Regions from separate parts of the Arthrobacter sp. NPDC090010 genome, predicted to be linked through region 1. Evidence: riboswitches for the same ligand, from Rfam matches in the RefSeq annotation. Region 1 holds a riboswitch; each other region holds the start of a gene.
What was found. Region 1 has a riboswitch for S-adenosylmethionine ahead of ACIPXZ_RS07765 (bifunctional o-acetylhomoserine/o-acetylserine sulfhydrylase). Riboswitches for the same ligand answer to the same signal wherever they lie in the genome.

Region 1 (2,187 bases):
GTCGAGTGGAATGCGCCGAGGGCTCCGGCGGCGTTGTTTCGTGCCACCGAAGCCCTCTTAGAGTTGTTGTCCGGGTCAGTTGCAGACCCTGCGGATCACTTGTTGCAGATGGTGGCGCTCTTGAAGCCCAGGACCTTCGAGTATCTCGTCTTCGAAATGTCGGCGTAGACATACACGCACTTGCCCTTTGTATTGGTGAGCTGTGCGCCGCCGGCGTAGTACTCGTACAGGCCGTAGTCGAAGGATCCCTGGCCCGTCTTCGGCCTGAGGCTGACGTACATGGTGTTTTTGCCGGAGACGTTGTCGTACACCATGGCGCAAGAGGTGCCACCGTTCTTGGTGGAGTACCAGTACTGCAGGGTCGCCTTGGTGCCCGGCAAGGTCCAGCTCTGTTTCTTGATCCCAGTGCACTGCTTGACGACCGTGCCGGCCTTGCCGTAGGTCGCGGCTTCGGCCGGAGCGCTGGCGGCCAGGAGGCCCGCGAAGGCGAGGCCTGCGGTCGCCAGTGCGGCGGTTGCCCGGCGGATCAGTTTCGGAGTGGGGTTCATTCGGGTGCTCATGATCAAACTCCTTGAATGGGTGCATCTGCATGTCTTGCAGATGTACTACATTTACCCACCGAATTGCTGAAGTGGGAATGGGGAGAGGTGCCCATCCGGTGATCGGAGGCATGGCGCCGCGACGTATTGTGACGCCGTCCTTTTCGCGTCGACGGGCCGCGCCCTACTCTGGGTTCCAGGTCATGAGTGCCAGCATTGAGCCCCGGCTTGCTGGCCGGCAACCCTCCGTCCGCGGCGGGGTGCCCCGGGTGAGGACCAGGCGGACCGGCGCCAAGGCCGGTGCGCAAGCGCGGGCCGTGGGCGCCGTCTACCTTCCTCCGGGCAGGCTGACGCCAGCGATGGTGGGGGAGACCGTACCTGGCCCTTGAAATCTAAGGAAAGCCATGAGCAACAACTGGTCCTTCGAAACACGCCAGATCCACATCGGTCAGGAACCGGACGCCGCCACCGGGGCACGGGCGCTGCCGATCTACCAGACCACCTCCTTCGTCTTCCCGAGTGCCGAGAGTGCCGCGAACCGCTTCGCCCTCGCCGAACTCGCACCGATCTACACCCGGATCGGCAACCCGACGCAGGACGCCGTCGAGCAGCGGATCGCGAGTCTGGAAGGTGGCCTGGCCGCCCTTCTGCTGAGCTCCGGTCAGGCCGCGGAGACGTTCGCGATCCTCAACATCGCTGAGGCGGGCGACCATGTCGTCGCGAGCCCCAGCCTCTATGGCGGAACCTACAATCTGCTCGCCAACACCCTGAAGAAGTTCGGCATCCAGGTGACCTTCGTGGAGGACCCGGACGACCTGGAACAGTGGCGTGCCGCAGTTCAGCCGAACACCAAGCTGTTCTTCGCGGAGGTCGTCTCCAACCCACGCCAGGACGTGCTGGACATCGAAGGCGTCTCGGCAGTGGCTCACGAGTCCGGAGTCCCGCTCGTCGTGGACAACACTCTGGCCACTCCGTATCTGATCCGCCCGTTGGAGTGGGGCGCCGACATCGTGGTCCACTCCGCCACGAAGTACCTCGGCGGGCACGGTGCGGCCATCGCGGGCGTCATCGTGGACTCCGGCAAGTTCGACTTCGCTGCCGACCCCGAGCGTTTCCCGGGCTTCAACACCCCGGACCCGAGCTACAACGGTCTGGTCTATGCCCGGGACCTCGGCGCGGACGGCGCATTGGGCGCCAACCTCAGCTACATCCTCAAAGCCCGCGTTCAGCTCCTGCGCGATCTCGGTTCGGCTGTCAGCCCCTTCAATGCCTTCCTCATCGCCCAGGGGCTGGAGACGCTCAGCCTCCGCGTGGAGCGGCACGTGGAGAACGCTCAGAAGGTGGCCGAGTTCCTTGAGGCCCGCGACGACGTCGAGCGCGTCGCGTTCGCCGGGCTTCCGAGCAGCCCGTGGTTCGAGCGCGGACGGAAGTACGGGCCCAATGGCATCGGCGCGGTGGTCGCGTTCGAAATCGCGGGTGGCCTGGAGGCGGGCAAGGCTTTCGTGGACGCGCTGGAGTTGCACTCGCATGTGGCGAACCTCGGGGATGTCCGCTCGCTCGTGATCCACCCGGCCTCCACGACGCACGCGCAGCTCGGGGAAGCCGAGCAGCTGGCGGCCGGGGTCACGCCGGGCCTGGTGCGCCTGGC
Region 2 (2,187 bases), on a different contig from region 1:
TGTACCTCAGATGGCAGTCATGACGCCGCTCGGCTGGCGATATCTGGATTTCGCCTGGCCAGACAGCATGCTGGCCGTCGAGTTCGATGGGGAGGTCAAGTACTTCGGCGAAAAGCCGACGGAACGCGCCCTGTACGAAGAGCGCCTCCGGGAACGTCATCTCATGGAGCTGGGGTGGCGATTCGTCCGGCTGAGCTGGGCGGACCTCGATGACCCGGGAGGAGTGCGCAGACGGATCAAAGCGGCGCTCCGAGCCCAGGATTCTGCAGCCGCGCTACGCAACTGACGGTCTCGCAGCGCCAAGACTCGACACCCGTTCCGGGCTCGCCGAGTCAGCTATTGGGGGCGTGAGTCCGCTGCCCGGGGTAGCTGACTCACGCCCCCAATAGCTGACTCGGCAGGCGTCGGCGCCGTGGATAGCGGACTCAGGGCCCGATTACCGGCGCCTCAGCCATCGATCATGCCGCCACGACTCATGCCGCGGCAGCAGGAACCAGGACCCAGAGGACCTCGACTTCCTCATCGGTGGGGTTCAGCCAGGTGTGCGGTTCGCGACCCGGGAAACTGAGGGTGTCCCCTTCGGAGAGCTCGTACCGTTCGTTGGAGAAGGTGAGCACGATCCTGCCTTTGACCACGTGCAGCACGTCGACGTCGCAGTCGACGGCATACAGCTCCGACTCGCCCTTGCCGCGCGGCTCGATGATGCCTTTGAGCACTTGCAGCCTGCGCTCAGAACGGCCCGTCAGCAGCGTCTCCACGATGCCCTCGCCGCCGAGCGAGATTCTCGGAGCCTCATCCTTGCGGGTCAGGGTCACCTCCGTATCGGCGAAGAGGTCACCGATGTCGACCGAAAGCACCTGGCACAGGGTCACAAGGGACGCCACCGACGGCGAGGTGAGGTCGCGTTCCACGCGGGAGAGGAAGCCCTTGGTCAAGCCCGTCACCTCCGCGACCTGCTCGATCGTCATCCGCTGAGCCTTGCGTGCCGCGCGGATCCTGGACCCGATGTTGATCGGCGCATTGCTCGGCTCGATGGGCAGGGCTTTCATGGCGGCCATTCCTTCTCTGACGGGGCTGCGAAGAACAAGGGAGGTGATCCGGCTCACGGGCAGCATCTGCCTAGGAGTTTAGTACCAGTCACCAGGCCCTGCCTGCCCCGCAACTTCGCGTCGTGAGCTCACCCGTTCACGCAGCGTCACACTGCAGCCCGGACGTCCGGGCGCGGGCCGCGCGACGTCGTCGTGATCTAGAGTAAAGGAAGCTTCACGAGAGGTGGCGCCAAGCTCCGACTGGCCACCCGCCAACCCCATGTTCACGGGTGGCTCGGATGCAGAAGCGGCCCCGTTCCACTGGCGGGGCAAGAGCATTGCCGAAAGGCTTCGATGTCCGTCACCGTCATCCCTTCCGTCGAGCCGCAGAGCGGCCGGGTCACGCTTCACCTCCAGGGCGTGCCGCAGCACTACTTCTGTCCTCAGCCGCACCAATTGCTGGACGCCCTGAGCCGCGCGGTGCGCAGACCTCTCTGGAACGACGGCGCGCTCACCGTACGCGTCGCCGCCACCGGACTGCGGGACGGACGAGCACTGCATTTCCTCTTGCAACCGCTCCCGGGTTTGCGGTCGACCGAAACAACAATCCTCGGTGAACCGGCCGAAAATCCGCGGAATTTCGCGCTAAAGTGAGGGCTGCGCAATGGGGCGCCACCATCATCCCGACCCCAGGAGCCCGTGTTCATGAGCACCCCCCAAGCCTCCGCTGCAGATATCAGACGCTGGCAGCAGTACCTGGCCGACGAACGAGCCGAGGCTTCCGTCTACCGGGAGCTCGCCGCTCGCCGTGACGGTGAGGAGAAGGCGATCCTGCTGTCCCTCGCCGAAGCCGAGGGCCGCCACGAGGCACATTGGCTCAGCCTGCTCGGCGACGACGCCGGCAAGCCCCGCCCGGCCTCGCTGAACAGCCGTTTCCTGGGTTTCCTGGCCCGCCATTTCGGCTCCGTGTTCGTCCTGGCGCTCGCCCAGCGGGCCGAGGGCCGTTCCCCGTACTCCACTGATCCGCACGCCACACCCGCCATGGCGGCAGACGAGCAGATCCACGAAGAGGTGGTCCGGGGCCTCGCCACCCGCGGCCGGGCACGCCTCTCCGGAACCTTCCGAGCCGCGGTTTTCGGGGCCAACGACGGCCTCGTCA
Region 3 (2,187 bases), on a different contig from region 1:
CCCTCGACGGAGAAATTGACGACGCCGATCGAATCGACGGAATCGCTGAACACCCGATGCACGGTGACGCCGTCGAGCGCTGTGAGGCCCTCCTCGAGATGGCGCCTGATATCGGCCTCGTGCTGCTGCCAGGTGTCGTGATCCAGCGACGCGAGCACCTGGGTCGCACGCGCCAGTGTCGCGGCACCGAGCACATTGGGCGAGCCGCCTTCATGCCGGGCCGGACCGGTGGTCCACGTCACTGAATCGAGCCGCGCCTCACGAACGGCCCCGCCGCCGAGCAGGTGGGGGGTTCCCGCGTCGAGCCAGTCCGCGCGGCCCACGAGGACTCCGGCACCGAACGGGGCATACAGCTTGTGCCCCGAGAAGGCGAGGTAGTCGACGTCGAGGGCGCTGATGTCGATGCGGCGGTGGGGCGCCAATTGCGCCGCATCCACCACGATCCGGGCACCGTACTCGTGGGCCAGTGCGGCCAGCTCGGCGATCGGGAGGATCTCTCCGGTGACGTTCGAGGCGCCCGTCACCGCCAGCAGCGAAACACCTCCCGCCTCAAGTTCCTCACGGATGGCGGACACGGTTTCGGTGAGAGTCTCCTGGGCCACCAGGCTGCGGTGCGCCACGCGCTGCCACGGCAGCAGATTGGCGTGGTGCTCGATGTCCAGGTACAGGACCTCCCCGGCCTGCTCGCCGTTCCTCTGGGGAAGGCATCCGGCCAGCACATTGAGTGAATCGGTGGTGTTGCGTGTGAAGATCACCAGGTCGTCGGGCCGACCGCCGATGAACTCGCGCACGATCTCGCGGGCGTTCTCATAGACCGAGGTGCTGATCTGGGACGCATAACCGGCCCCGCGGTGCACGCTGGCGTAGTACGGGAGGATCTCGTTCAGATAGGCGGAGACCACGCTCAGCGCGGGAGCGGAGGCCCCGTAGTCGAGGTTGGCGTAGCGGATGTCGCCGCCCTGGATGAGCGGTGCCTGGATCTCGGCTCCGGTGACGGCCGCGAAGGGATGCGCGGCCGGCGACGACGGCGCATGGGCGGCCTGAGCGGTACGGCGGGCAAGGGTGTTGACGGACATGCTGGGACCTCTGCATCGTGGAGGGGCCCGCTGAGCGGGCGCCGCGCTTGCCGATCCGCTGTCTGCGGTCGGCCTGGTCGTCACCCGGGGCACCCCACCGCGTCTGGAGGGTTGCCGGCCAGCAAACCGGGGTTTAGCGCTGGCACTCGTGACCTGTTCACGAGCGTACGACAGCGGCGCGTCCGCAGGGGAACGCGCCGCTATTGTTACGCAGAATATGACTTCGGAGCTCAGGGAAGCAGATCGTCCAAGGCAGGGTTCAGGCGGTGCAGGAACTCGGAGTGGAGGATGCCGTTGCTGGCCACGGCGTTGCCGCCGAAGGGTCCGTCCTGCCCGTCCAATGAGGTGAAACGGCCTCCAGCCTCCGTGACGATCGGGACCAGGGCCGCCATGTCGTAGAGGTTCAGTTCCGGCTCACAGGCCAGATCGACGGCGCCTTCAGCCAGAAGGCAGTACGACCAGAAATCACCGTACGCCCGGGTCCGCCACACGGAATCGTGGAGGTCGAGGAAACTGTCCAGCATCCCGCGTTCCTTCCAACCGTGAAGGCTGGAATAGCTGAGGGACGCATCCTCCATGCGGTGCACGTCAGACACCTTGAGGCGGGTGGCGGAGGCCAGCGAGCGGCCGGTGAAGGCCCCATGGCCCTTGGATGCCCACCAGCGCTTGCCCAGGGCAGGCGCGCTGACAACGCCCACGACAACCTCGTCATCCTCGATGAGGGAGATCAGGGTGGCCCAGACGGGCACGCCCCGCACGAAGTTCTTGGTTCCGTCGATCGGGTCCACCACCCAACGGCGGGAGCCGTGCCCGGTGGTCCCGAACTCTTCGCCGATGACAGCGTCGCGGGGCCGGGACCGGGACAGCTGCCCACGGATGTACTCCTCGGCGCTGCGATCCGCGTCGCTGACCGGAGTGAGGTCCGGCTTCGTCTCGACCTTCAGGTCCTGCGCCTTGAAGCGTTCCATCGTCTGGGCATCGACCTGGTCGGCCAGCACGTGCGCCAGGCGGAGGTCATCGGTGTAGTTCTGGGTGGGGACCGTCATGGGTTAAACCGTACCCATCGCGGGAGGACCCACAGCCCGCGACGCACCGAAGTGCTCATGGGGCT
Region 4 (2,187 bases), on a different contig from region 1:
GCCTTCCAGCAGGCGCAGCCGTTCCTGGAAGGTCGCCACGGTCGGGTTGCCGTAGCGGGAGTAGACGAAGCGCTCGTCCTCACCCGTGAAGGCGCGTTCGGCGGCCTCCGCGGAGTCGTAGACGAAGCCCGAGTTCAGGAACAGCGCCTCGGAGGTCTCGTAGAAGCCCGTGCGGTCCAGACCGCCGCGCACCGCCTGGGTGGCGGGGGACCAGTTTTCAGTCTCGGGGTTGAACGCCACGCCTCAGCCGCCGATCGAGGTCGGCAGGCCGCTGTTCTTCCAGCCGTTCACGGTGCGCTCCCCGAAGCGGTCCGGGACGCCCTCGAAGCCTTCCAGGACGTTGTAGGAGGCCCAGCCGGCCGCCGTCGCGGCTTCCGCGGCCGCGATGGAGCGCTGGCCGGAGCGACAGAGGAACACCAGCTCGGCGGTGCCCGGGGCGGGTGCCTGGGCGCCCAGCTCGGTCAGGAAGCCGGTGTTGGGCACACCGCCGGCCAGGTTCCACTGGATGAACAGGGGCTCGCCCGACGGAGCCTTCGGGCGGCCGATGTGCGCCCACTCCGCCTCGGTGCGCACGTCCACCAGGACCGCGCCGTCCTTGAGCCTGTCCCAGGCCTGCTGCGGGGTCAGATCTCCCGCGTAGCTCACAGGGCACCGCCATAGGGGGCGAAGCCCGGCGCGGGGACGGCGTACGGGTCCACCAGGGGTGCCGGAGGAGCGGGAGGGGCGTAGGGCAGGACGACGGCCTGGGCCGCGATCACCGTCTTGCCGTTGAACGTCACGGACGGGCTGCCATAGAGGATGTACCCGTCGGCCAGGGCGGCGGAGACCCGCTCGCAGAACTCGCGGGTGTCCGGGCCGGTCAGGAGGCGGTACGGCAGGCGAGGGGCCGGCGTCGCGGACGTCTCTTCGGGAACGACGGCGGCTTCCTCCACGGAGGTCGCCTTCGCGCTCGTGGAGGCCGGTTTGGTCGCCGCGCTCCGGGTGGTGCGGGCCCGTGGGGTGCCGGTCTTCGACGTCGTCGCCTTGGCGGCACCGCTTGCGGTGGTCGCGCGGCGCGCGGGGGTTTTGGGTGCAGGCATGGGAGGCTCCTTCGCGCTTGCAGTTGACACATGCCGAGTAGTCACCTGAGGCACCCCGCCGCGTGAGGAGGGTTGCCGACCGGTCAGTCAGGGCTTGTCACCGGTACTCGTTACTCATCCAAAAATCTAGCACCAGGCCCCCTTGGGGACTGCGACGCGATCCTTCATCTTCTGTCATGAAACGTCGCGCCCGCCGCTCCTTCCGCGAGACGCCACTTGAGCACAGTCCGGAGCCCTCACACTGTGCTCAAGTGGCGTCTCGCGGCACCGGGGCAACGGATCAGTCCTGCTCGTGCAATGCCTCTGCGAGGAGCCGGGCGGCCTCGGGGAACCGCTCGGGCCCCGGTCCAGCGAAGTTCAGCCGCAGATATGCCCCCGAGGGCTCTGCCGGGAACCAGCCAGCACCGTCCGCCACGAGGACACCACGAGCCGCGGCATCGCGGACCAGGCGGGGAACGTCGGTGCCTTCGGGAAGCTGCGCCCAGAGGTTCAACCCGCCGCGGGGCACCTGCTCCACGAAGACCTCCGGCAAGTGCTCGGCCAGCGAGGACCGCAAGAGATCCCGGCGTTCACCCAGCTGCCGCTGCACGGCGCTCAGGTGCCTGAGGAAACCGGGCTGGGTGACGACGTCGAGCGCCGCGGCCTGCAGCAGCCCGCTCACGTACATGGTCTCCGCGGTCCGGTCGGCGAGGATGCGCTGGAGCGCGGGGCCGCGGGCGATGACGGCGGCCACCCGGACGGCAGGAGAGACGCTCTTGGTCAGCGAGCGGATGTAGACCACATGCCCGTCGTCGTCCTCCGCCGCGACCGGGCGCGGGCGCGTCTCGATGCCGAAGTCGTGCGCCCAGTCGTCCTCGATGAGGAAGGCGCCGTGCTCACGGACGACGTCGAGCACCGCTTGCCGTCGCATGGCGTCCCATTGAGCGCCGGTCGGGTTGGCGTAGTTGGGCTGGGCGTAGAAGGCGCGCGCTCCGCTTTCCCGGAAGGCGCGGTCCAGGTCCTCCGGATCCGGGCCGTCCGGTCCGCTGGCGATGGGGACGAGGCGGACCCCGGTCTGCGCTGCGGCGAGGATGGCTCCCCAGTAGCTGGGGGACTCCATGATGACGGG

Region 2: linked by a shared signal. The riboswitch ahead of ACIPXZ_RS14985 (hypothetical protein) and the one ahead of ACIPXZ_RS07765 (bifunctional o-acetylhomoserine/o-acetylserine sulfhydrylase) in region 1 are both predicted to bind S-adenosylmethionine.
Region 3: linked by a shared signal. The riboswitch ahead of ACIPXZ_RS02475 (aminotransferase class V-fold PLP-dependent enzyme) and the one ahead of ACIPXZ_RS07765 (bifunctional o-acetylhomoserine/o-acetylserine sulfhydrylase) in region 1 are both predicted to bind S-adenosylmethionine.
Region 4: linked by a shared signal. The riboswitch ahead of ACIPXZ_RS05655 (DUF1737 domain-containing protein) and the one ahead of ACIPXZ_RS07765 (bifunctional o-acetylhomoserine/o-acetylserine sulfhydrylase) in region 1 are both predicted to bind S-adenosylmethionine.

The regions. Positions count from the first base shown of each region.
Region 1 is NZ_JBIVFT010000004.1:1,707-3,893, reverse strand. Features, by position in the region: gene ACIPXZ_RS07770 (hypothetical protein) at 96-560, opposite strand; SAM riboswitch class IV at 739-856, shown strand; gene ACIPXZ_RS07765 (bifunctional o-acetylhomoserine/o-acetylserine sulfhydrylase) at 944-2,187, shown strand, end outside.
Region 2 is NZ_JBIVFT010000011.1:1,050-3,236, forward strand. Features, by position in the region: gene ACIPXZ_RS14975 (hypothetical protein) at 1-286, shown strand, start outside; gene ACIPXZ_RS14980 (helix-turn-helix domain-containing protein) at 474-1,049, opposite strand; SAM riboswitch class IV at 1,262-1,370, shown strand; gene ACIPXZ_RS14985 (hypothetical protein) at 1,383-1,682, shown strand; gene ACIPXZ_RS14990 (VIT1/CCC1 transporter family protein) at 1,734-2,187, shown strand, end outside.
Region 3 is NZ_JBIVFT010000001.1:530,649-532,835, forward strand. Features, by position in the region: gene ACIPXZ_RS02475 (aminotransferase class V-fold PLP-dependent enzyme) at 1-1,076, opposite strand, end outside; SAM riboswitch class IV at 1,115-1,230, opposite strand; gene hisN (histidinol-phosphatase) at 1,307-2,122, opposite strand; gene ACIPXZ_RS02485 (ribosome small subunit-dependent GTPase A) at 2,178-2,187, opposite strand, start outside.
Region 4 is NZ_JBIVFT010000003.1:63,429-65,615, reverse strand. Features, by position in the region: gene ACIPXZ_RS05665 (O-succinylhomoserine sulfhydrylase) at 1-240, opposite strand, end outside; gene ACIPXZ_RS05660 (rhodanese-like domain-containing protein) at 244-645, opposite strand; gene ACIPXZ_RS05655 (DUF1737 domain-containing protein) at 642-932, opposite strand; SAM riboswitch class IV at 1,088-1,194, opposite strand; gene ACIPXZ_RS05650 (PLP-dependent aminotransferase family protein) at 1,360-2,187, opposite strand, start outside.